Regions from separate parts of the Streptomyces sp. NPDC057474 genome, predicted to be linked through region 2. Evidence: riboswitches for the same ligand, from Rfam matches in the RefSeq annotation. Region 2 holds a riboswitch; each other region holds the start of a gene.
What was found. Region 2 has a riboswitch for cyclic di-AMP ahead of ACFU53_RS32955 (transglycosylase SLT domain-containing protein). Riboswitches for the same ligand answer to the same signal wherever they lie in the genome.
Positions count from the first base shown of each region.

Region 1: another riboswitch for cyclic di-AMP. It lies ahead of ACFU53_RS21880 (NlpC/P60 family protein); the one in region 2 lies ahead of ACFU53_RS32955 (transglycosylase SLT domain-containing protein).
Region 3: another riboswitch for cyclic di-AMP. It lies ahead of ACFU53_RS18015 (transglycosylase family protein); the one in region 2 lies ahead of ACFU53_RS32955 (transglycosylase SLT domain-containing protein).

Region 1 is NZ_JBHVDX010000075.1:12,573-20,025, forward strand. It holds gene ACFU53_RS21855 (LuxR C-terminal-related transcriptional regulator) at 1-7, shown strand, start outside; gene ACFU53_RS21860 (hypothetical protein) at 134-298, opposite strand; gene ACFU53_RS21865 (L-histidine N(alpha)-methyltransferase) at 360-1,274, opposite strand; gene ACFU53_RS21870 (NlpC/P60 family protein) at 1,495-2,574, opposite strand; gene ACFU53_RS21875 (hypothetical protein) at 3,069-3,422, shown strand; gene ACFU53_RS21880 (NlpC/P60 family protein) at 3,452-4,651, opposite strand; cyclic di-AMP (ydaO/yuaA leader) riboswitch at 4,660-4,833, opposite strand; gene pcrA (DNA helicase PcrA) at 5,073-7,453, shown strand, end outside.
Region 2 is NZ_JBHVDX010000157.1:10,617-18,069, reverse strand. It holds gene fahA (fumarylacetoacetase) at 1-745, opposite strand, end outside; gene ACFU53_RS32970 (ATP-grasp domain-containing protein) at 938-2,215, shown strand; gene ACFU53_RS32965 (NAD(P)-binding domain-containing protein) at 2,323-3,525, shown strand; gene ACFU53_RS32960 (Cof-type HAD-IIB family hydrolase) at 3,804-4,610, shown strand; gene ACFU53_RS32955 (transglycosylase SLT domain-containing protein) at 4,689-5,462, opposite strand; cyclic di-AMP (ydaO/yuaA leader) riboswitch at 5,467-5,675, opposite strand; gene ACFU53_RS32950 (polyprenyl synthetase family protein) at 6,386-7,396, shown strand.
Region 3 is NZ_JBHVDX010000055.1:11,450-18,902, reverse strand. It holds gene ACFU53_RS18025 (cytochrome P450) at 1-279, shown strand, start outside; gene ACFU53_RS18020 (transglycosylase family protein) at 474-1,529, shown strand; cyclic di-AMP (ydaO/yuaA leader) riboswitch at 1,712-1,911, shown strand; gene ACFU53_RS18015 (transglycosylase family protein) at 1,916-2,632, shown strand; gene eno (phosphopyruvate hydratase) at 3,115-4,395, shown strand; gene ACFU53_RS18005 (septum formation initiator family protein) at 4,543-5,025, shown strand; gene ACFU53_RS18000 (DUF501 domain-containing protein) at 5,083-5,625, shown strand; gene ACFU53_RS17995 (exopolyphosphatase) at 5,622-6,563, shown strand; gene ACFU53_RS17990 (NAD(P)/FAD-dependent oxidoreductase) at 7,079-7,453, shown strand, end outside.

The sequences.
Region 1 (7,453 bases), on a different contig from region 2:
GGTCTGAGCGAGGGGGCACCACGGCTGCCGATGTGTCGCTGGTACGGCCGTCGGGTCACCGCTGATGCCGGCCGAGGGATGACCTGAGGGCGACGGGCGGGCGGGTTGGCGCTCCCCGCTCGCCACCGGTGCGTCAGCTCGCCGAAGCCGTGTGATTCGCCGCCAGGCCGTCGAGGAGGGCCTTGAGGCCCAGTTCGCAGGTCCGGTCTGGGGCGGCGTTGTGCTCGGTGGCGGCGGAGGCGTCCAGGCGGGTGCGGAGCGGGGGAAAGACCATGGCGACCTCGGTCGCCTTGGCCATGGTGTCCCGCATCAACTCGGCGGCGGGGGCGTATTTCGGCTAGGGCGGACCAGGTCGGTCATCACAGGTGGCCAGGTCGGTCCGGCTGAACTCGGCGGCCGGTCGTCGGGCCACCGCCTTGAAGAACGTGTAGTGGAACGTGCCGGTGGCGTCCGTAGCGGTGCGGCGCAGGTCGGCGACGCCTCGGGCCCAGTCCGACGGGTGTCGTCAGGTCGGCGGCCAGGGCGTCCTCGCGCACGGACTCGATCATGGCGGTGAAGGTGTCGAGGGTGAAGGCCTTCACCAGGGCGGGGCGGGAGCGGTCGGTGTAGACCGTGCGGGGGTGGACGGTGATGTGGTCGTAGCCCGAGGCTGTGAGGAGGGGGTGGAGTTGGCGGCCTACCAGGGCGTTGCCGCCCCCTGTGGACTGGAGCTGGACCAGACAGTCGACGGCGGCACGGGCGTACGGGCTGTCGGGGTGGAAGAACGCCGAACCGTGGTCGCCCTCGATCACGGTCAGGGTGCCGCCCGGCCGTAGGACGCGGCGCAGGGCGGCGAGGGCCCGGTGCGGGGAGGCGAGGTGTTCCAGGACGAAGCAGACGAAGACGTGGTCGAACTCGGCGTCAGGGAACGGGGGTTCGAAGAGGTCTGTCTGGAGCCATGTCACCTGGGCCTCCGGCACCTGAGCCGTCACCCGCGCACGAGCCAGCGCCAACGAGGCAGCCGACACGTCCACCGCCGTGAACCGCGCCTCGGGGCTCGCCACGACCAGGTGGACCGTCTGGGCGCCGACCCCGCAACCGACCTCCAGGACCTTGGCGCCCGCCGGGTACGTCGTGTCGTGGTGGAGGCGGTCGGAGAGGGCGTCGGCCTGGTCGGCGAGGCGGCGGGACTCGTGGGTGGAGTAGCCGTGGACGTAGTTGTCGATGTCGATGTCGTCGAGGGAGCCGGATATGGGCAGGGGGTGGGGTGCGGATGTGGACGCAGTGGTCTTCATGAGGAGTGAGCCTCGTTCGGGAGGGGGGCTGCGAACAGGGCCAATGGGGAGTGGCGTAAGGGGACCAATCCGACCGGCCCGAGCCGCCCAGCTCAAGGGAGGCGGCCCGATCCTGCCAGCTCAAGCCGCCCGGCTAAAAGCCGCCCGGCTAAAAGCCGCCCGGCCCGCGCCGCCCGGCCCGCGCCGCCCGGCCCGCGCCGCCCGGCCCGCGCCGCCCGGCTCAGGCCACCCGCGTGGCCCCCGCGTACGGCATCTCGTCGAGAGGTGCCACGCGTACCGGGGCCGACGGGTTCGGGGCGTGGATCATCTGGCCGTTGCCGATGTAGATGCCCACGTGGCTGATGCCGGAGTAGTAGAAGACGAGGTCGCCGGGGCGGAGTTCGGAGCGGGCGACGCGGCGGCCGGCGTTGATCTGGGAGTAGGTGGTGCGGGGGAGGGAGACGCCGGCGGCGCGGTAGGCCGCCAGGGTGAGGCCGGAGCAGTCGAAGGCGTTGGGGCCGGTAGCGCCCCAGACGTAGGGGCTGCCGAGCTTGGAGTAGGCGTAGGAGATGGCCGCAGCGGCGCGGGAGTTGGGGGCGTCGGTGGTGGCGGAGGCGGGGGAGACCGGGCCGGTGAGGCCGCGCCGGGACGAGGCGGAGGAGCGCGAGGTGTGACCCGCGGTGCCGCCCGGGGTGTCCAACCGCGTGCTGTCCTCGGTGGTGAGCCGGCCGAGCAGCTGTCGCGCGTCGCTCAGCTTGGAGGTGACGGTCTTCTTGTGCCGCTTCAGCTCCGTCTGCCGGGTCTTGAGCGTACCCAGTTCGACGCGGGCGGCCCCGCGCAGCCGTTCGATCTCCAGCAACTGCTTCCGTACGCTCGCCACGTCGGCCGAGTGGCGGCTGCCGACGCGCTCGGCGAGGGCGGCGCCGTCCAGGTACTGGTCCGGGTCGGCGGAGAGCGCGAGCTGCCAGGAGGGGTCCATGCCCCCACCCCGGTACTGCGCCGCGGCCAGCGAACCGAGCTTGTCCCGTGCCGAGTTGAGCCGCTCGGTGCGGCGGGCGGCCTGGTCGCGCAGCTCTTCGAGGTTCTCCTGCGCCTTGTCGGCCTTCTCCTTCGCGCCGTTGTACTTCTCGGTGGCGACCTCAGCCTCTTGGTACAGCTTGTCCACCTTCGCCTTGACCTGGTCAGGCGTGAGCTGTGGATCGGCGTGCCCGGTGCCGTCGAAACCGGTCGCGGTCGCCGCGCCCGCGAGGGCGAACGTCGCGGCCGTGCGGACCGTATGGCCGCCGAGTGAGCGCTGTCTGGGCTTGCGGTGCGCTGCCATGTGGAGTCCACGTCCTCTCCGTACGACCGCCGTCCGCAGTACGAACATCGTCTGTCCGTACGGACCGCCTGGGGGGAGCGGTTACGCGTCCGGCGGCGGCCCGCACAGGGGGAGCGGGACGCCGCCGGACCTTCTCGGCGGTGGTGTCCGACTGCCGCCCCTGGCCCGGGCGGCGGTGGGGAGCCGGTCACCTGAGGGAGGACGCTAAACCTGGCTGTGACGGCACGGTAACGCGTTGTACGGAAGTGGCGTGCACCGACCATGAGGTGACCGTATGTGACCGTGATCCCGCCCTGGCGCCGCCGACTTCACGCTGTGCGATGACCGATGCGGCCATTTCGGACCGGTCGGGGGTGCGGCGGTGCTATGCGGCGCATATACGCAAGATCATCACAGCGTCGGACGTCCCGAAGCGCCACCCTCAGTGCCCCCGGTGAACTTGCTGTGCCCGCCCCGGTCCCGTCGGAGTACGGGTCTCTCATTAGGCTCCGCGCATGGACGTACTCATCCACATCCTCGTCGCCCTCCACATCATCGGCATCGCCTCCCTCCTGGGCGGCTTCCTCACCCAGATGAAGGCCATGGGCCAGGGCACCGCCCGCTTCGTCCCCGCCATGCTTCACGGCGCCCTCACCATGCTCGTCACGGGCGTGCTCCTCGTCGGCCTCAACCAGGCCGACGACCAGCCCGTCAACAACATCAAGATCGGCGTCAAGCTGGCACTGCTGATCGTGATCCTTGGGCTGGTCTACGTGAAACGGGACGAGGAGGCGGTGGAGAAGCCGCTGTTCGGCCTGGTGGGCGCGCTGACCACCGCGAACATCTTCATCGCGGTGCTCTGGACCTGAGGGCTCGCGCCCCTCCGCGAACCGTGCCGTTACGCCGGCCGCACCACGCTGTGGATCGACGACTCCCCGTCGTAGAACACCGACTCCTCGCGGACGTACGCGCCCGGCTTCGGGGCGTGGATCATCATGCCGTTGCCGATGTAGAGGCCGACATGGCCGATGTTGTCGTAGAAGAAGACGAGGTCACCGGGTCTGGCGTTGGCGAGGGAGACGGTGGTGCCGGCGGTGGCCTGGTCGTAGGTGATGCGGGGGAGGTCGACGCCGGCGGCCTTCCAGGCGGCCTGGGTGAGGCCGGAGCAGTCGTAGGAGCCGGGGCCGGTGGCGCCCCAGACGTACGGCTTGCCGATCTGTGCGCGGGCGAAGGTCAGGGCCTTGGCGGCCTTCGAGGCGTAGGTGGAGTCCTCGGCCGGAGCGGCGGTCTCGGTGGACGTCTCCGAGCCGGTGGAGGTCTCCTCCCGGGTTCCCTGGGTTCCCTGGGTGCTCTGGGTGCTCTGGGCTCCTTGGGTCTCCTGGGTCGTCGTCTGCGCCGCCTGCTGTCGCGCGAGCTCCTCCGCCTTGCGGTCGGCCTCCTCCTGCTCGCGCTGTTCGATCGCGGCGAGCCGGGCCTTCTCCTCGGCGGTGAGGGTGGAGAGCAGTTCGCGGGCCTCGGCGAGCTTCGCCTGGACCTTGGCCTTGCTGGTCTTGAGGGCGTTCTGTGACTCGGTGAGCTGTTCGAGGCTGTCGCTCGCCTCCTGGCGCTGCTCCGTCGCCTCGGCCTGCTGGGTGACGTACGCGTCGACGGTGTCCTTCTGACGGCCCGTCAACCGGTCCATCAGCTGGTTCTGGTCGAAGTAGTCCTGTGGGTTGTCCGCCAGGAGCAGCGAGGCCTGGTTGGGGGCGGCCGCGCCCGTGCGGTACTGGGCCGCGGCGAACGAACCCAGTTCCTCCCGCGCCCCGTTGAGCTTCTCCGTACGCTTGGCGACGTCGTCGAGGAGGGTGTCGACCTTCTTCTTCTGCTTGGTCGTTTTCTCCTTGGCCGCGTTGTAGCTCTCGGTCGCCGAACCGGCCTGGCGGTAGAGGTCGTCGACCTTCTTCTCGACTTCCTCCAGGCTCGGCTTGTCGTCGGTCGACGGGGCGGCTGTGGCCGTCTGGGAGAGCAGGGCCACGGAGGTGAGGGCGGCCGTGGCGAGAGCAGGGGTGCGTATGCCCACGCGCGTTCCGGCAGGACGCGGCTTGCGGTGCGGCGCCATGGTTCGGCGTCTCCTTCCGTAGTCCGCCTACCGAGTTAGCTGTCGGGTTCGGGCGCAAGCTTCGGAAGGTTTGCCCTACGACCCTTGCCGCCTGCGGCGGTCGGGTCGATTCACCCCAGAGGTCGGTGGGTCCCCGGCTCCGGCTGCCACGGGAGGCGTACCGGACTCGGCGGAGGCCGTGCGGCCCGGCGACGTTCGCCGGTTGGGTCGTACGGCCTAGCGAAACGCTAGCCAACTCGTGTGGCCCGTGTGAAGGTTGATGGTCGATATGCCCGATACGTTTTCGTGACCTTAGCCTCTTCGGCACGGCAGGCGGTATTCTCGATCGCTCATCGTTGTGGGGTGATCGCGGTGAGTGGTGAAGGTGGACTTCCCGGGGTGGCCTCCCGCTGTCAGTGGGGGCGCCTAGACTCGGAGAGCGATGAGCAGCCTCTTTGACGACAGCTTCCTGGCGGACCTCCAGGCCCCGCGCGGCCGCGCGGAGGAACCCCCGCCGCCACCCGAGGACGATCACGTACCGGAGCCGCTTCCGGACGATCTGTTCGGCGGGAAGTTCGACGTGCCACCGGACCGGGACGCGTACTACCGCGACGGCGCCCCCCGCCCCGCCCTCGACGCGGCGGCGCTCCTGGACGGGCTGAACGAGAACCAGCGCGCGGCCGTGGTCCACGCGGGCTCGCCCCTGCTCATCGTGGCCGGCGCCGGCTCCGGCAAGACCCGTGTGCTCACCCACCGCATCGCACACCTGCTCGGCGAGCGGAATGTCCACCCGGGCCAGATCCTCGCGATCACCTTCACCAACAAGGCCGCGGGCGAGATGAAGGAGCGCGTCGAGCAACTCGTCGGACCGCGCGCCAAAGCGATGTGGGTCATGACCTTCCACAGCGCGTGCGTACGGATCCTCCGGCGCGAGTCGAAGAAGCTCGGCTTCACGTCCTCCTTCTCGATCTACGACGCCGCCGACAGCAAGCGGCTGATGGCGCTCGTCTGCCGTGATCTGGACCTCGATCCGAAGCGTTTCCCGCCCAAGTCCTTCAGCGCCAAGATCTCGAACCTCAAGAACGAGCTGATCGACGAGGAGGACTTCGCCGCCCAGGCCGCCGACGGCTTCGAGAAGACCCTCGCCCAGGCCTACGCGATGTACCAGTCCCGTCTCCGCGAGGCGAACGCGCTCGACTTCGACGACCTGATCATGACGACGGTCAATCTGCTGCGCGCCTTCCCGGACGTCGCCGAGCACTACCGCCGCCGCTTCCGCCACGTCCTCGTCGACGAGTACCAGGACACCAACCACGCCCAGTACGCCCTGGTCAGAGAGTTGGTCGGCACCTCCGAGCACTCGGTCGACGTTCCGCCCACCGAGTGGGACGTACCCCCCGCCGAGCTCTGCGTCGTGGGTGACGCCGACCAGTCGATCTACGCCTTCCGCGGCGCGACCATCCGCAACATCCTCCAGTTCGAGGAGGACTACCCGGACGCGACGACGATCCTGCTGGAGCAGAACTACCGCTCCACCCAGACCATCCTGAGCGCGGCCAACGCGGTCATCGAGCGCAACGAGTCCCGCCGCCCCAAGAACCTGTGGACCAACGCGGGCGCGGGTGCGCAGATCACCGGCTATGTCGCCGACACCGAGCACGACGAGGCCCAGTTCGTCGCCGACGAGATAGACCGACTGACGGACGCGGGCGACGCGAAGGCCGGAGACGTCGCCGTCTTCTACCGTACGAACGCCCAGTCCCGTGTCTTCGAAGAGGTCTTCATCCGCGTCGGCCTGCCCTACAAGGTCGTCGGTGGCGTCCGTTTCTACGAGCGCAAAGAAGTCCGGGACGTCCTCGCATATCTGCGCGTCCTGGCCAACCCGGAGGATTCGGTCCCGCTGCGCCGTATCCTCAACGTGCCCAAGCGCGGCATCGGTGACCGCGCGGAGGCGATGATCGACGCCCTCTCGCAGCGCGAGAAGATCAGCTTCCCGCAGGCGCTGAAGCGTGTCGACGAGGCGTACGGCATGGCGGCTCGGTCGACGAACGCCGTCAAGCGGTTCACCACGCTGATGGAGGACCTGCGGACCATCGTCGAGTCCGGCGCCGGACCCGCGACCATCCTGGAGGCGGTCCTCGAACGCACCGGCTATCTGGCCGAGTTGCAGGCCTCCACCGACCCGCAGGACGAGACCCGCATCGAGAACCTCCAGGAACTCGCCGCCGTCGCCCTGGAGTTCGAGCAGGAGTCCGGGGCCGCAGAGGGTGAGGGCGAGGCGGCGGCTGCGACGCCCGCCGGGCTCCCCGCCTTCCTGGAGCGGGTGGCACTGGTCGCCGACTCCGACCAGATCCCGGACGAGGAGGAGGACGGCTCAGGCGTCATCACGCTCATGACCCTCCACACCGCGAAGGGCCTGGAGTTCCCGGTCGTCTTCCTGACCGGCATGGAGGACGGCGTCTTCCCGCACATGCGCGCCCTCGGTCAGACCAAGGAGCTGGAGGAGGAGCGTCGTCTTGCGTACGTCGGCATCACCCGCGCGCGTGAACGGCTCTACCTCACCCGGTCCACGCTCCGCAGCGCCTGGGGCCAGCCCTCGTACAATCCGCCGTCCCGCTTCCTGGAGGAGATCCCGGCCACCCATCTGGAGTGGAAGCGCACGGGCGCCTCCGCCCCGGTGTCCTCGGGCCCGGCCGCCGGGATCGCGTCCTCACTGTCCTCGTCCCGCTCCCGTTCCTCGGCCTCCGGCGGGTCCGGCTTCGCGACCCGCCGCACCGACGAGAAGCCGGTGGTCTCGCTCGCCGTGGGCGACCGTGTCACCCA
Region 2 (7,453 bases):
GGCCGAGGGGGACGTACTCCCAGGCCTGAAGGTCGCGCGCGGACCAGTCGTTGAGGAGACAGACACCGAAGACGTGGTCGCGGAAGTCACCCAACCCCACCGGACGCCCCATTTCCGAGGGCACCCCCACCACGAACCCGACCTCCGCCTCGATGTCCAGACGGACGGACGGACCGAATACGGGCGCCGGATCGGTGGGCGCTTTGCGCTGGCCGGACGGCCGTACCACCTCCGTGCCGGAGACGACAACCGTGCCGGACCGGCCGTGGTAACCGATGGGCAGATGCTTCCAGTTGGGGGTGAGCGGGTCCGGTGAGTCGGGGCGGAAGATCTGGCCCACGTTCCGCGCGTGGTTCTCGGAGGCGTAGAAGTCGACGTAGTCGGCCACCTCGAACGGCAGGTGGAGGGTCACGGCGGACAGCGCGTGGAAGTGCGGGGCGATCGTCTCCCGGTGCGAGGGCACCGTCAGCCACGCCGTCAACGCCCGGCGGAGGTCCGACCAGGCCGTGCGCCCCGCCGCCAGCAGGGGGTTGAGGGTGGGGTGGGCCAGGAGCGCGGCGTACGGGGAGCCGAGGGCGTGGGCCGCCGCCGCGGCGTCGAGGACGTGGTCGCCGAGGCGGACGCCGACCGTACGGGCGTCGGAACCGGGGGAGGAGAAGACGCCGTAGGGGAGGTTGTGCGGACCGAAGGGGTGGCCCTCGGGGACATCGAAGGGATCGCCTTCGGGGACATCGAAGGGGGGCATCGGGGGCTGCCTCGCTCTCGTGCGTTCCGTCGTACCTCTGGTCGCGGCACACGTTACGGGGCGGTGCCAAGATCGGGGAGTGTCTAAAGAGTTCGTAATGTCCTGATAGGGGAGGGTCGGAAGGAAAGGTTCCGGCTTAGCGTCCTCTGGGGGACGCGGACGGGGTGGGTCCGGGTCCGGTAGGGGGGACACGTGGGGGGACCCGTGGCCAGGGGTACTTGGGGTGCGCCGGTACAGGCGGACCGAGACGTTCCGGGGATCGTCGTGAAGCTCGGCGACTATCCGCTGCACCATGGTGGCGTCGGAGCCATCCGCAGCCTGGGGCGGCTCGGAGTGCCGATGTACGCGATCACGGAGGACCGGTACACGCCGGCCGCCGTCTCGCGCTATCTGCGGCGGGCGTTCGTGTGGCCGACCACCGGGACGGAGGAGTCCGAGTGGTTGGTGGACGGCTTGCTGCGCATAGGGCGGCGGATAGGGCGGCCCGCCGTACTCATTCCCACCGACGAGGAAGCCGCGGTGCTCATCGCCGAGCACCAGGAGGAGCTGGCGACCCGGTTCCTCTTCCCCCGCGTCGACGGGAAGCTCCCTCGGCGGCTCGCCAGCAAGCAGGGGCTCCACGAACTGTGCGTGGAGCACGGCATCTCCAGCCCCGTGAGCTCGTTCCCGCAGTCGTACGAGGAGGTCGAACGGTTCGCGGAACGGGCCCGCTTCCCCGTGGTGGCCAAGAACAGGGAGGCGTTCGAGCGGCGTCGCCGGCCCGCGGTGAACGGGACGACACGCATCGCCGACCGGGAGGGCCTGCTGCGGCTGGCCCGCGGATGGGGTGAGCGGCCCGGGGTGATTCTCCAGGAGTACCTGCCCCGGGAGGACGCCGAGGACTGGATCGTGCACGCGTACTTCGACGCGGACTCGACGCCGCTCGCGATGTTCACCGGGGTGAAGGTGCGGTCGTGGCCGCCGCACGCGGGGATGACGGCGAACGCGTATGTCGTCGACAACCCCGAACTCGCGGACATCGCCGCGCGGTTCATCAAACAGATCGGGTTCACCGGGATCATCGACCTCGATCTGAGGTTCGACCGGCGGGACGGGCGGTACAAGCTGCTCGACTTCAATCCGCGGATGGGCGCGCAGTTCCGGCTCTTCGAGAACGAGGCTGGGATCGACGTCGTACGCGCCATGCACCTCGATCTGACCGGACGTCCGGTGCCGGAGGGGGAACAGCTCGCCGGGCGCCGGTACATCGTGGAGAACATCGATCTGCCGGCCCTGCTCGCCTACCGGCGCAGCGGGTACAGCACGCCGCACGCGCCGGCTCGCGCGAGCGGTACGGAGCTGGCGTGGCTCGCGGGTGACGATCCGCTGCCGTTCCTCACGATGCTCGCGCGCTTCGTGCGGCCGGGCGCGAAGCATCTGTATCACCTGTGGCGGAGCAACCGTCTCGGCAATGCCCATGTGCGCCCCTAGCCATGTGCGCCCTAGCCGGGCGCCCATGCGGTGAGCGACCATACGTGAACACGAAAGTCGCACAGAACAACACGAAGTAGGCATAACGCGTCCTGGGGAGGGACTTCGTGATTCAACCGGTAGCAGTCATCGGTGCCGGGCCGTTCGGTCTGTCCACCGCCGCCCATCTGCGGGCGCGTGGCATTCCGGTCCGCGTCTTCGGCGAACCCATGGTGAGCTGGCGGGACAACATGCCCGCCGGGATGCTTCTGAAGTCGACCCCGGCGGCGTCGAACATCGACGCCCCGCAGCGCGGTCACACCCTGGCCGACTACTGCGACGCGGCAGGGATCCGGCGGCTGGTGACGGACGAGGACATCATTCCCGTCGAGACCTTCATCTCGTACGGGGAGTGGTTTCAGCAGCGGCTCGTGCCCGAGTTGGAGCGGGTGCGGGTGGTGTCCGTGGACCGGAGCACGGGGGGCGGCTTCGAACTGAAGCTGGACTCGGGGGAGTTGTTCGCGGCACGGGCCGTCGTCGTGGCGAGCGGGCTGTTCGGGCTGGCGCATCTGCCGGCCGAGCTGGCGGGTGCGGCCGTGGACGGACCCGCCCCCACGGGGCCTGTCTCCCACAGCTCACAGCACCCCGAGCTGAGCCGGTTCAAGGACAGGGAACTGATCGTCGTGGGCGCGGGGCAGTCCGCCCTGGAGACGGCGGTACTGGCGGCCGAGGCCGGCGCGCGGGTGCGTGTGGTGGCGCGCGGCCGGGGCGCGGTGGCCTTCGGCGCGCCCCCGTGGAACCAGCCACGGCTGCGCCCCGAGTCGCCGTTCGGGCGGGCCTGGTCGCTGTACGTGCTCACCTATTACCCGCACCCGTACCGGTACCTGCCCGCGGCCACCCGGCACTTCCTGGTCCGCCGGGTGCTCGGGCCGCTCGGCGCGTGGTGGCTGCGGGAGCGGTTCGAGGGGCGGGTCGAGGTGCGGGAGGTGGAGCGGGTCGTGCGGGCCGGCGTCATCGACGGGCGTCCCCTGCTGGCCCTTCAGGGACACGAGGGCCGTATCGAGGAGGTGGCCGCGGACCATGTCATCGCGGCGACCGGGTACCGCGTCGACCTCGGGGCGATGGGGTTCCTGGGGCACGAACTCCGTACGGAGCTGCTGGTGAGCCGGGGTACGCCGGTGCTCGGTGCCGGGTTCCGGTCGTCGATACCGGGGTTGTACTTCACGGGGTTGCCGGCGGCGGCGTCGTACGGGCCGGTGATGCGGTTCGTGTGCGGGACGGAGTTCGCCTCGCCTCGGCTGGCTCGGCATCTTGCGGCGGCGCACGGGTGAGCCGGTTCCGGGATGAGCTCGCGCAGGGCGGTGCGTCGCGGGGTGTGGGTGCGTGGGGTTGTTCGCGCCCACGCGGCGGAGCCGCATGCCGATACAGCCCCGCGCCCCTGACGGCGCTGCCCCTGAGCGGCGGCGGTTGAGTACCCGTCGGTGAAGCACCACTGAACGGCGGTTCGGGAAAGGGATGTTGACGTTGGGGTGTGGTGGGGCTGTCGGGATGCCGGACGTCGTCCGGTTCGCGTCGAACCGATGGGGCGCCGCATCCGTATTCTCTGATCATGGCCGCACCCACCGCATATTCACTCATCGCCACTGACCTGGACGGAACGCTCCTGCGCAGTGACGACACCCTCTCCGACCGGTCCCTCGCCGCGCTGGCGCGGGCCACGGAGGCCGGTGCTCAGCACCTCGTGGTGACGGGACGGCCGGCGCCGAGAGTGCGCCCGCTGCTGGAGGACCTCGGCAGCAGGGGGCTCGCGGTGTGCGGACAGGGCGCGCAGTTGTACGACCACGGCGCGGACCGGCTGCTCTGGTCCGTCACCCTGGACAGAGAACTCGCCGAGACCGCGCTCGGCAAGATCGAGGCGGAAGTCGGACAGGTGTACGCCGCCGTCGACCAGGACGGGGTCGACGGCCTCACCCTGATCGAGCCCGGCTACCTCATGCCGCACCCCACGCTGCCCGCCGTACGGGTGCCGCGCCGGGACGACCTGTGGTGCGAGCCGATCAGCAAGGTGCTGCTGCGCCATCCCTATCTGTCCGACGACGAGTTGGCCTCGGCGGCGCGGATGGCGGTCGGTTCGCTGGCGACGGTCACCATGTCGGGGCCCGGCACCGTCGAACTCCAGCCATGCGGCATCACCAAGGCGACGGGCCTCGCCCTGGCCGCCGACCATCTCGGACTGACCCCGGACCGCACCATCGCCTTCGGTGACATGCCCAACGACATCCCGATGTTCGACTGGGCCGCGCACGGGGTCGCCATGGCCAACGCCCACCCCGAACTCAAGGCCGTCGCCGACGAGGTGACCCTCTCGAACGAGGACGACGGCATCGCGGTGGTGCTGGAGAAGCTCTTCCCCTGAGCGGCCGCCCCATTGAACAACTGTTCCCCTGGGCCCGCCGGCCCAGGGGAACAGGGTGAAGAAGGGGGAGCCGGAGGCTCAGTACGCCCCGAAGACGTTGTCGATCGAACCGTACCGATCGGCGGCGTAGTTGCATGCCGCCGTGATGTTCGCGACCGGGTCGTAGGGGTCGTACGGGGTGCCGGACACGTGGTACGCGGCGAACGTCGGGTCGATGACCTGGAGGAGGCCCTTCGACGGGGTGCCCGCGGCGGCGTTGGAGTCCCAGTTGTTGATGGCCTGCGGGTTGCCCGACGACTCGCGCATGATGTTGCGGTGGATCCCGTCGTACGTTCCGGGAATTCCCTTTTGCGCCATGATGTCCAGCGACTCGCGGATCCAGCCGTCGAGGTTGTTCGCGTACGTCGTGACCGACGCCTGCGTGGCCGTGGCGGTCTTGGACGCCGTGTCGCTCGCGGAGGACTTCGTGGTCGACGACTCAGGGGCCGTGGACGACTTCGTCCCCTTCAGCGTCAGCTTCAGGCCCGGGCGGATCAGTGCCGGGTTGTCGCCGATGGCCGCGCGGTTGTCCTTGTAGAGCCGCTGCCAGCCGCCCTTCGTGTGGTGCTTCCGCGCGATGGCGGAGAGCGTGTCACCGGAGACCACGGTGTAGGTCGTGGACTTGGCCTGCGCCGCGGCCGGCGCGGACTGCGGGGCCGACTGTACGGAGGTGACGGCCTGGGTCGGGGTGGCGGCGTTCGCGGTCGTGGCGACCGTGAGCGGGAGGGCCAGTGCGGCCCCGCCCGTTCCGGCGGCGACGATGCCACGGGTCAACGCGTTGCTTCTGGGGCGGCGGTGTTTGCCTGCGGGCATGGCGGATTCCTCTCCGTCGCCTGCGAGGTGAGCTGTCGGGTTCGGGCTGGAGATGCCCGGCCGCGCGCGTCGTCCCGGCGGTCGCTGTGCGTGCCGCGTCCGCTGGGCGTACTGCGCGTGGCTTCACCCCTAGCCGGTCCGGTGGGGAAATTCGGACCGGCGGCTTGCCTGGGTCCCCCGCTCCTGCCGTACGTGGATGAGTGGTGATGGATGGGGAGTCCGGGGCGGCGGCAGGATTCGGCGGTCCGTCCGGACGGGGTGTGAACGTATGCGAGAGCACACGACGGGAACAAGTCCCGGTTTGGCGGTTTGGTCCAGTTGACCTTGAGTTTGCTGCGATTCGACCCCGGTTCCGGGCACGGCTCGCGACTCAACTTGCCTACCGCAAAGGGAAAGTCGCCGGAGTGGGGCGGGGGTGCCATGCGGGATGCGGGTGACCCAACTCACGGGAGAAGTCGGGTGAAGTGCAGAGTAAGCGGCAAATCGGTCAACTCGGGCCGGGTGGAGGGGGTGTGCGGGAGGGGTGGAGGGGGCGTGCGCGGGAGGGGTGGGAGGGTGTGCCCGGGAGGTGCGAGGGGGCCGTGCGTGAGCGGGAAACGGTGGACGCGTGGGCGCGGTTTCGGCCGACCGCGGAGCGCGGAGGCGTCTCCGGGGGTGGGCCGGGTACTCGGGGCCGACCGTCGCGGGCGGGTGCGGCACGCGCGTCGGTGGGTATGGGCGCGTATCAGTTGATCAAGAATGTGGAGCGGCGGTCCCCTACCACTCGGGGCGAAGCCGTGGGCGCTCGTGGTGATCGAAAGGTGACCGGATACGCTGACTCGGGTGATGACAGCGACAGATCGACAAACTTTGTCATCGACCGTGAGAGCGACCTAGACCGACCGTGTGACCGTCAGTAGACGTCAGCAGACAGGAGAACCCTCGTGACCGTCGTCGAGCCGTTTGGGCTGAGCGCGCGGGACCAGGCTCTCGAAGCCGATGTCCAGGCCGGAATGGCGGCCGTCGAGGAGGGTCTGCTCGAGGCGACCAAGAGCGAGGTCCCGTTCATCCAGGAGGCCGCCCAGCATCTGCTGCGCGCGGGCGGCAAGCGGTTCCGGCCGCTGCTGGTGATGCTCGCGGCGCAGTTCGGTGACCCGTACGCGCCGGGTGTCGTGCCCTCGGCGGTGGTGGTCGAGCTGACGCATCTGGCCACGCTGTACCACGACGACGTGATGGACGAGGCCGAGGTGCGCCGGGGCGTGCCGAGCGCGAACGCCCGCTGGGACAACTCCCTGGCCGTGCTGACCGGTGACTTCCTCTTCGCCCGCGCCTCGCACGTCCTCGCCGACCTCGGTCCTGACGCCGTCCGCATCCAGGCGGAGGCCTTCGAACGGCTGGTCACCGGACAGATCCTGGAGACCGCGGGGCCGCGCGACGGACGCGACCCGATCGAGCACTACCTCGACGTGCTGGGCGGCAAGACCGGGTCGCTGGTCGCGGTCGCCGGGCGGCTCGGCGCGCTGATGGCGGGCGCCGATGAGACCGTGGTCGACGTGCTGACCCAGTACGGGGAGCGGCTCGGCGTCGCCTTCCAGCTCGCGGACGACGTCCTCGACATCGCCTCCGACTCGCACGAGTCCGGCAAGACCCCCGGCACGGATCTCCGTGAGGGTGTGCCGACCATGCCGGTGCTGCGGCTGCGCGAGCACGCGGGGCGGCTGGGGCTGCCGGACGACATCGCCCTCTGTGAACTGCTCGACTCCGACCTCACCGACGACGCGCGCCACGCCGAGGCGCTGGCCCGGCTGCGTGTCCACCCCGCGCTGGAGCAGGCCCGCCGCGACACGATCCGCTACGCGGAGGAGGCGCGGGCCGTACTGGCACCGCTGCCGGAATGCGACGCGAAGGCGGCGCTCGTGGAGCTGTGCGACGCGGTGGTGCACCGCGCCGGTTAGGCGCCGCGCCGGTTAGGCACCGTCGACTCCCGGGCTCGTCCGCAATCGCCGGACGGG
Region 3 (7,453 bases), on a different contig from region 2:
CGCGACCCGGCCCGCTTCGACGACCCCGACACCCTCGACCTCTCCCGCCGCGACAACCAGCACCTCGGCTACGGCCATGGCATCCACTACTGCCTGGGCGCCCCACTCGCCCGCCTCGAAGGCCAGACCGCGCTGGCGACGCTCCTCACCCGCCTCCCCGATCTGCGACTTGCAGTGGATTCAGCCGATTTGAGGTGGCGAGGAGGGCTCATCATGCGTGGATTGCGCACGCTTCCGGTGCAATTCACCCCGCAGGAGCGGCCCGTAAGCGGTCCGTAGCAGTACCCGGGCGGCCCGTAGCAGTACCCCATTCCGCGGCAGAAGATGACACTCCCTCAACTCTGTGATCTTCACGTGATCTGTGCTGCATTAACTTGTGACAACTGATCGACTGCCGATACGTTCACACGTCAGTGCGAAGGGGTCACCACACCCGTCGCACAGGCCCCTGCTGTCGTGTGAAAGGCAACCGCATGCTCTCCGGGAACGGTCGTCACCGTCGCCCCCGTCAGGCTCCGGCCCTCCTCGTCGCGGCCGGCGTGACCGGCTCGGCCATCGCGATCCCACTCCTCGGCGCCACCGGCGCGAGTGCGGCCAGCGGAACCACCTGGGACCAGGTGGCGGAGTGCGAGAGCGGCGCCTCCTGGAGCGCGGACACCGGGAACGGGCGCTACGGCGGCCTCCAGCTGACCCAGGCGAACTGGGAGAAGTACGGCGGCCTCGACTACGCGACAACCGCCGACCAGGCCAGCCGTTCCCAGCAGATAGCGGTGGCCGAGAAGGTGCTCGCCGACCAGGGCGTCGGTGTCTGGTCCACCTGCGGACTGCTCCACAATCTCGGCGGCGACTCCGGTTCCGCCGACGTGGACACGGGCGTCGCGGACGGCTCGGCGGGGTCGGGCAGTTCATCTGACTCGTCCGGTTCGTCTGATTCATCCACTTCCACCGACGAGGCCGAGTCGACAGACTCGGCCAAGTCCGCCGATTCGACCGGCTCCACCGGCTCCGGTGGAGCCGGCAGGTCGAGCGAATCGTCCGAAACATCAGAATCGCCGGAATCGTCCCCTGGTGTCTTCGAAGGTTCCACCAAGGCCGAAACCGGCACCGACTCGGACGACACCACGGACTCCGGCAGCGCCAACTCGGACAAGTCAGCACAGAGCGACAGCTCTTCGGCTGCCGATGACAGTGAAAGCGGCACCGGCCGCCATCGAGGCACCAGTGCCGACGAGGGTGCCGATGCGGACGCTGACGCCGACGCGGGCACGGACGCGGCCGACGGCTCCCGCGTCGACTCCACGCCCTCCGGCCGTCACGCCTCCCGTGACGGCGACGCGGCGCGAGAGGTCGCGGACGGCGCGTACACCGTCCGTGCGGGCGACAATCTGACGCGCATCGTGAACTCGCTCGGCCTGGATGGCGGGTGGCGGGAGCTGTACGCCGAGAACGAGGTCACGGTCGGAACTGACCCGGACCTTATCCTTCCCGGTCAGACCCTCGAAGTCGGTGCCGAAACGGGCGAAAAGTAGCGGCAGTTCGGGTCACGGTTCGCCCCTGAATGCCCGTTTTGATCTATGTGGGAGATGAATCACAGACCCCCTGATCGTCTTTGAAATTCGGGCAATCACCTGTTTACGGTCGTGACCGCTCGCCACAGCGGGCTCTTGCGGTCGGCACGCCGAATCCTGCCAGCGACCGCAAGGAACAGTCGTCGCGTCAAGCGCCGTAGGCAGGAGCGGGGGACCCAAGGTAAGTGCCGGGTCCGGCAGTTGCGGCCCTTCGGGGGCGTGCGTCCGGAACCGGCTTGGGGTGAAGCCGCGCAACGTCAGCCGAAAGGCGAGCGTGCGCGGCCGGGCAACTCAACCGGCCCGAACCCGACAGCTCACCTCGCAGGCGTCGGTGAGGGGATCACTCCATGCTGTTTTCCAGCAAGGGCAAGCACCGTCGCCCGTCCAAGGCGGCTCGTGCCATCGCCGTCGCCGGTGTCACCGGTGCCGCGGCCATCGCCGCCCCGCTGATGGCCGCCGGCAGCGCCTCCGCCGCCACCGCCTCCGAGTGGGACGCCGTCGCCCAGTGCGAGTCCGGCGGGAACTGGTCCATCAACACCGGCAACGGCTACTACGGCGGTCTGCAGTTCTCCGCCTCCACCTGGGCCGCCTTCGGCGGTACGCAGTACGCCTCCACCGCCAACCAGGCGAGCAAGGCCCAGCAGATCGCGGTCGCCGAGAAGGTCCTCGCGGGCCAGGGCAAGGGTGCCTGGCCGGTCTGCGGCGTCGGCCTGTCCGGCGCCTCGTACGACGGCGCCGCCGCCTCCAGCGGTAACTCGAACTCCAGCTCCTCCAGCTCGAACTCCGGCTCCTCCTCGCAGAAGAGCACCCAGGAGAGCACCGAGAAGAGCACCCAGGAGACCCGCGCCTCCCGCTCCTCCGAGCGCGCCACCGTCGAGACCCCCACCGGCAAGAAGGTCAAGAAGGGCGACGGCGAGTACAAGGTCGTCAGCGGTGACACCCTCAGCGCCATCGCCGAGGAGAAGAACGTCAAGGGTGGCTGGGAGAAGCTCTTCGAGCTGAACAAGGACATCATCGACGACGCCGACTTCATCTACCCGGGCCAGCAGCTCCACCTGAGCTGACCCACGGCGATCGCGACGGCCGCCGGACGCCTGCCATCCCCACGGCCGCCCCCACGGCCGGGCAGGCGGGGCAGGTTCAGCTGGGCCGAAAAATCAGGCCGCTCCCCAGCTGAACCACAGCCCGCTCACATCCGTGTCCTCCATAGTGAAGACCTCGTGAGGGCCGTCCCCCCGTCCCCACGGGCTCCCCGCCCCGGTGCGCATTCCCCCGTACGCACCGGGGCGGGGCTTTTCTTTGCCCGTCTCCCCGGGCCGCTCCCTCCTTCTGCCTCTCCTTCTGCTCTCCTTCCGCCTCTCCTTCCGTTCCTCCTTCTGTTCACTTTCTCGCCCACCCCCCTTTGTTCCGACCTGGAACAATAGGTACCGTCTCTCTGTCCACGGGACGGTCGGTCGGCTGCTGACGGCCCGGGGGCGGTTAGGCTCTAGTCGCAGGGCCCGTGGGCCCCGCACTTCCAGCGTCACATCCCATGAAGGAGATGCTCGTGCCGTCCATCGACGTCGTCGTAGCCCGGGAAATCCTGGACTCCCGAGGCAACCCCACGGTCGAGGTCGAGGTCGGCCTCGACGACGGCAGCACGGGTCGTGCCGCCGTTCCGTCCGGCGCCTCCACGGGTGCCTTCGAAGCCATCGAGCTCCGTGACGGCGACCCCAACCGCTATCTCGGCAAGGGCGTCGAGAAGGCCGTCCTCGCCGTGATCGAGCAGATCGGCCCGGAGCTCGTCGGCTACGACGCCACCGAGCAGCGCCTGATCGACCAGGCGATGTTCGACCTGGACGCCACCGACAACAAGGGCTCCCTCGGCGCCAACGCCATCCTCGGCGTCTCCCTCGCCGTCGCCCACGCCGCCTCCGAGGCCAGCGACCTCCCGCTCTTCCGGTACCTGGGCGGCCCGAACGCGCACCTGCTGCCCGTTCCGATGATGAACATCCTGAACGGCGGCTCGCACGCCGACTCCAACGTGGACATCCAGGAGTTCATGATCGCGCCCATCGGCGCGGAGTCCTTCTCCGAGGCCCTGCGCTGGGGCGCCGAGGTCTACCACACCCTCAAGAAGGTGCTGAAGACCAAGGGCCTGTCCACCGGCCTCGGCGACGAGGGCGGCTTCGCCCCGAACCTGGAGTCCAACCGCGCCGCCCTCGACCTCATTCTCGAGGCCGTCAAGGAGGCCGGTTACACCCCCGGCGAGCAGATCGCCCTCGCGCTGGACGTCGCCGCCTCCGAGTTCTACAAGGACGGCGTCTACACCTTCGAGGGCAAGGAGCGCTCCGCCGCCGAGATGACGGAGTACTACGCCGAGCTCGTCGAGGCGTACCCGCTCGTCTCCATCGAGGACCCGCTGTTCGAGGACGACTGGGCCGGCTGGAACGCCATCACCGAGAAGCTGGGCGACAAGGTCCAGATCGTCGGCGACGACCTCTTCGTCACCAACCCGGAGCGCCTCGCCCGCGGCATCGAGGAGGGCTCGGCCAACGCCCTGCTCGTCAAGGTCAACCAGATCGGCTCGCTGACCGAGACCCTGGACGCCGTCGAGATGGCCCAGCGCAACGGCTTCAAGTGCATGATGTCCCACCGCTCCGGCGAGACCGAGGACGTCACCATCGCCGACCTCGCCGTCGCCGTGAACTGCGGTCAGATCAAGACCGGCGCCCCGGCCCGCTCGGACCGCGTCGCCAAGTACAACCAGCTGCTGCGCATCGAGGAGATCCTCGACGACGCCGCGGTGTACGCCGGCCGCTCCGCCTTCCCCCGCTTCAAGGGCTGAGCCGTCAGCTGAGAGCCGTCAGCTGAGCCGTTATAGGGCCAAGCCTGAGCCAGTCGTACGTACGTCCCCGTACCGGTCCCGTACCGTGTGCGGGGACGTACGCACGTGGGAGACACGTACGCGCAGGAGAAGAAGGGGAAGCGGGACATGGCCGTGAAGGACCGGGACCGGGACCGTTTCTCCACCGCGACCCGGCTGAAGGTGCTCGGTGAGCAGACGGCGGCCCGGGTCTACCGCTCCCAGACCAAGCGCCAGGCCCGCCGCTCCCGGCTGACCGGCCGGGCCGCGCTGCTCGCCCTCGTCCTCTGCTCGATGATCGTGGCGCTCGCCTATCCCATAAGGCAGTACGTCTCCCAGCGCGCCGAGATCGCCGACTCGCAGCGGCAGCGCCAGGAGGCGCGCGAGCGGGTCGAGGAGTTGCGCGACCTCAAGGCGCGCTGGCAGGACGACGCGTACGCCGAGCAGCGCATCCGGGAGCGGCTGCACTATGTGATGCCGGGCGAGACCGGCTACACCATGATCGACCCGGACGCGGCGAAGCAGTCCCGTACGACGCAGGGGGCGGCCGACCGCCCCTGGTACACCAATGTCTGGGACGGGGTCGACAAGGCCGACGCCGCCGACAGCTGAACGGCCACCCCGTGACCGTGAACCGATGAGCCACACCGAGGACTTGAGTAGCAGGTTATGCAGACCCCTCCGCCGCCCACCCCGCGCACCGAGCCGACCGACGCCGATGTCGAGGCCTTCCAGCAGCAGCTCGGGCGCCCGCCGCGCGGGCTGCGCGCGATCGCGCACCGCTGCCCCTGCGGGCAGCCGGATGTCGTCGAGACGGCGCCGCGCCTCCCGGACGGCACGCCCTTCCCCACGACGTACTACCTGACGTGCCCGCGCGCCGCCTCCGCGATCGGCACGCTGGAGGCGAACGGCGTGATGAAGGAGATGACGGAGCGGCTGGCGACGGACCCCGAGCTGGCCGCCGCGTACCGGGCCGCGCACGAGGACTACATCGCCCGCCGCGACGAGATCGAGGTCCTGGAGGGCTTCCCGAGCGCGGGCGGCATGCCGGACCGTGTGAAGTGCCTGCACGTCCTCGTCGGGCACTCGCTGGCCGCCGGTCCCGGCGTCAACCCGCTGGGCGACGAGGCGATCGCGATGCTCCCGGAGTGGTGGGCGAAGGGCCCGTGCGTGGTGTCCGCGCAGGAGCCGTCGAAGGAGGACGACAAGTGACCCGTGTCGCCGCCGTCGACTGCGGTACGAACTCCATCCGGCTCCTCGTCGCCGACGCCGATCCGGCCACCGGTGAACTCGTCGAGCTGGACCGGCGGATGACCATCGTCCGGCTCGGCCAGGGCGTGGACCGTACGGGCCGGCTGGCCCCCGAGGCGCTGGAGCGGACCTTCGTGGCCTGCCGGGAGTACGCGGCGGTCATCAAGGAGCTCGGCGCCGAGCGGGTCCGCTTCGTGGCCACCTCCGCCTCCCGCGACGCCGAGAACCGGGACGAGTTCGTCCGCGGTGTGTTCGACATCCTCGGCGTCGAGCCCGAGGTGATCTCCGGCGACCGGGAAGCCGAGTTCTCCTTCACCGGCGCGACCAAGGAACTGAAGGGGCGCGCCGACCTCGACAGGCCGTACCTGGTCGTGGACATCGGCGGCGGCTCGACCGAGTTCGTCGTCGGCGACGACGAGGTGCGCGGCGCCCGGTCCGTGGACATCGGCTGCGTACGGCTGACCGAGCGGCACCTCGTACGGGACGGGGCCGTCGTCGACCCGCCGCGACCGGAGCAGATCGCCGCGATCCGCGCCGACATCGAGGCCGCGCTGGACCTCGCCGAGCGGAGCGTCCCCCTGCGGGAGGCGCACACCCTCGTCGGGCTCGCCGGCTCGGTCACCACCCTGTCCGCGATCGCCCAGGACCTGCCCGCGTACGACTCGGTGGCCATCCACCACTCCCGGATCTCCTACGAGCGGGTCCGCGAGATCACCGAGTGGCTGCTGCGGTCCACGCATGCCGAGCGGGAGGCGGTCCCGTCGATGCATCCAGGGCGGGTGGACGTGATCGCGGCGGGGGCCCTCGTCCTCCTCTCGATCATGGAGCGGATCGGGGCGGCCGAGGTCGTGGTGAGCGAACACGACATTCTGGACGGAATCGCCTGGTCCGTGGCGTGAGTCCGGCTTGGGTGCGGCTTGAGTCCCGGGCGGGTATCGGGGCTCTCCCAGCCGCACTGCGTGGCTTGTGAGCAAGTGTTTACTACTCGCCGGTAGCCTCGCCTGAGCTGTTCGGATAACGTATGAGCGCGTCCGAGGGGTGCTCCGGCATCCCTCGTCGACCCGCCGCCCGGAAACTTCGTGAAGTTCTTCACAAGAGAATCGGCCCAGTTGAGCGATGTTTTGAGGCTCCGCAGAGGCTTCGGGGTTTCCGAGGAGTCCACAGGGCGCCGTGGAGGGGGTTTCGCCGGGGCCTCGTCCGGGTGAAAACAGGGGCCGATTCGAGGGGCCCTCAGGGGGTCCGAGAAGCCGGAACGGCAGTTCACGCGGCCTTGACAACGCCCCGCCGTACAAGGGGGTTCCCGGCTCGCGCCATGACCTGCGTCACGAGGGCCGCGCAGTGTAGCAGAGGGTGTGTAGAAGCTTGTGAAGGGGCGCACGAGCGACCCCCGGATGGCGGGTACATACTCGATGGCATGAGCACCACGGAGCGTCCCAGGATCCTCGTAGTAGGCGGTGGGTACGTAGGCCTGTACGCAGCTCGGCGCATCCTCAAGAAGATGCGCTACGGCGAGGCGACCGTCACGGTCGTCGACCCCCGGTCGTACATGACCTACCAGCCCTTCCTCCCCGAAGCCGCCGCCGGCAGCATCTCCCCCCGGCACGTCGTCGTCCCGCTGCGACGCGTGCTGCCGAAGGCGGAGGTCCTGACCGGTCGGGTCACCACCATCGACCAGGACCGCAAGGTCGCCACGATCGCCCCGCTGGTCGGCGAGGCGTACGAGCTGCCCTTCGACTACCTGGTGATCGCGCTCGGCGCGGTCTCCCGCACCTTCCCGATCCCCGGCCTC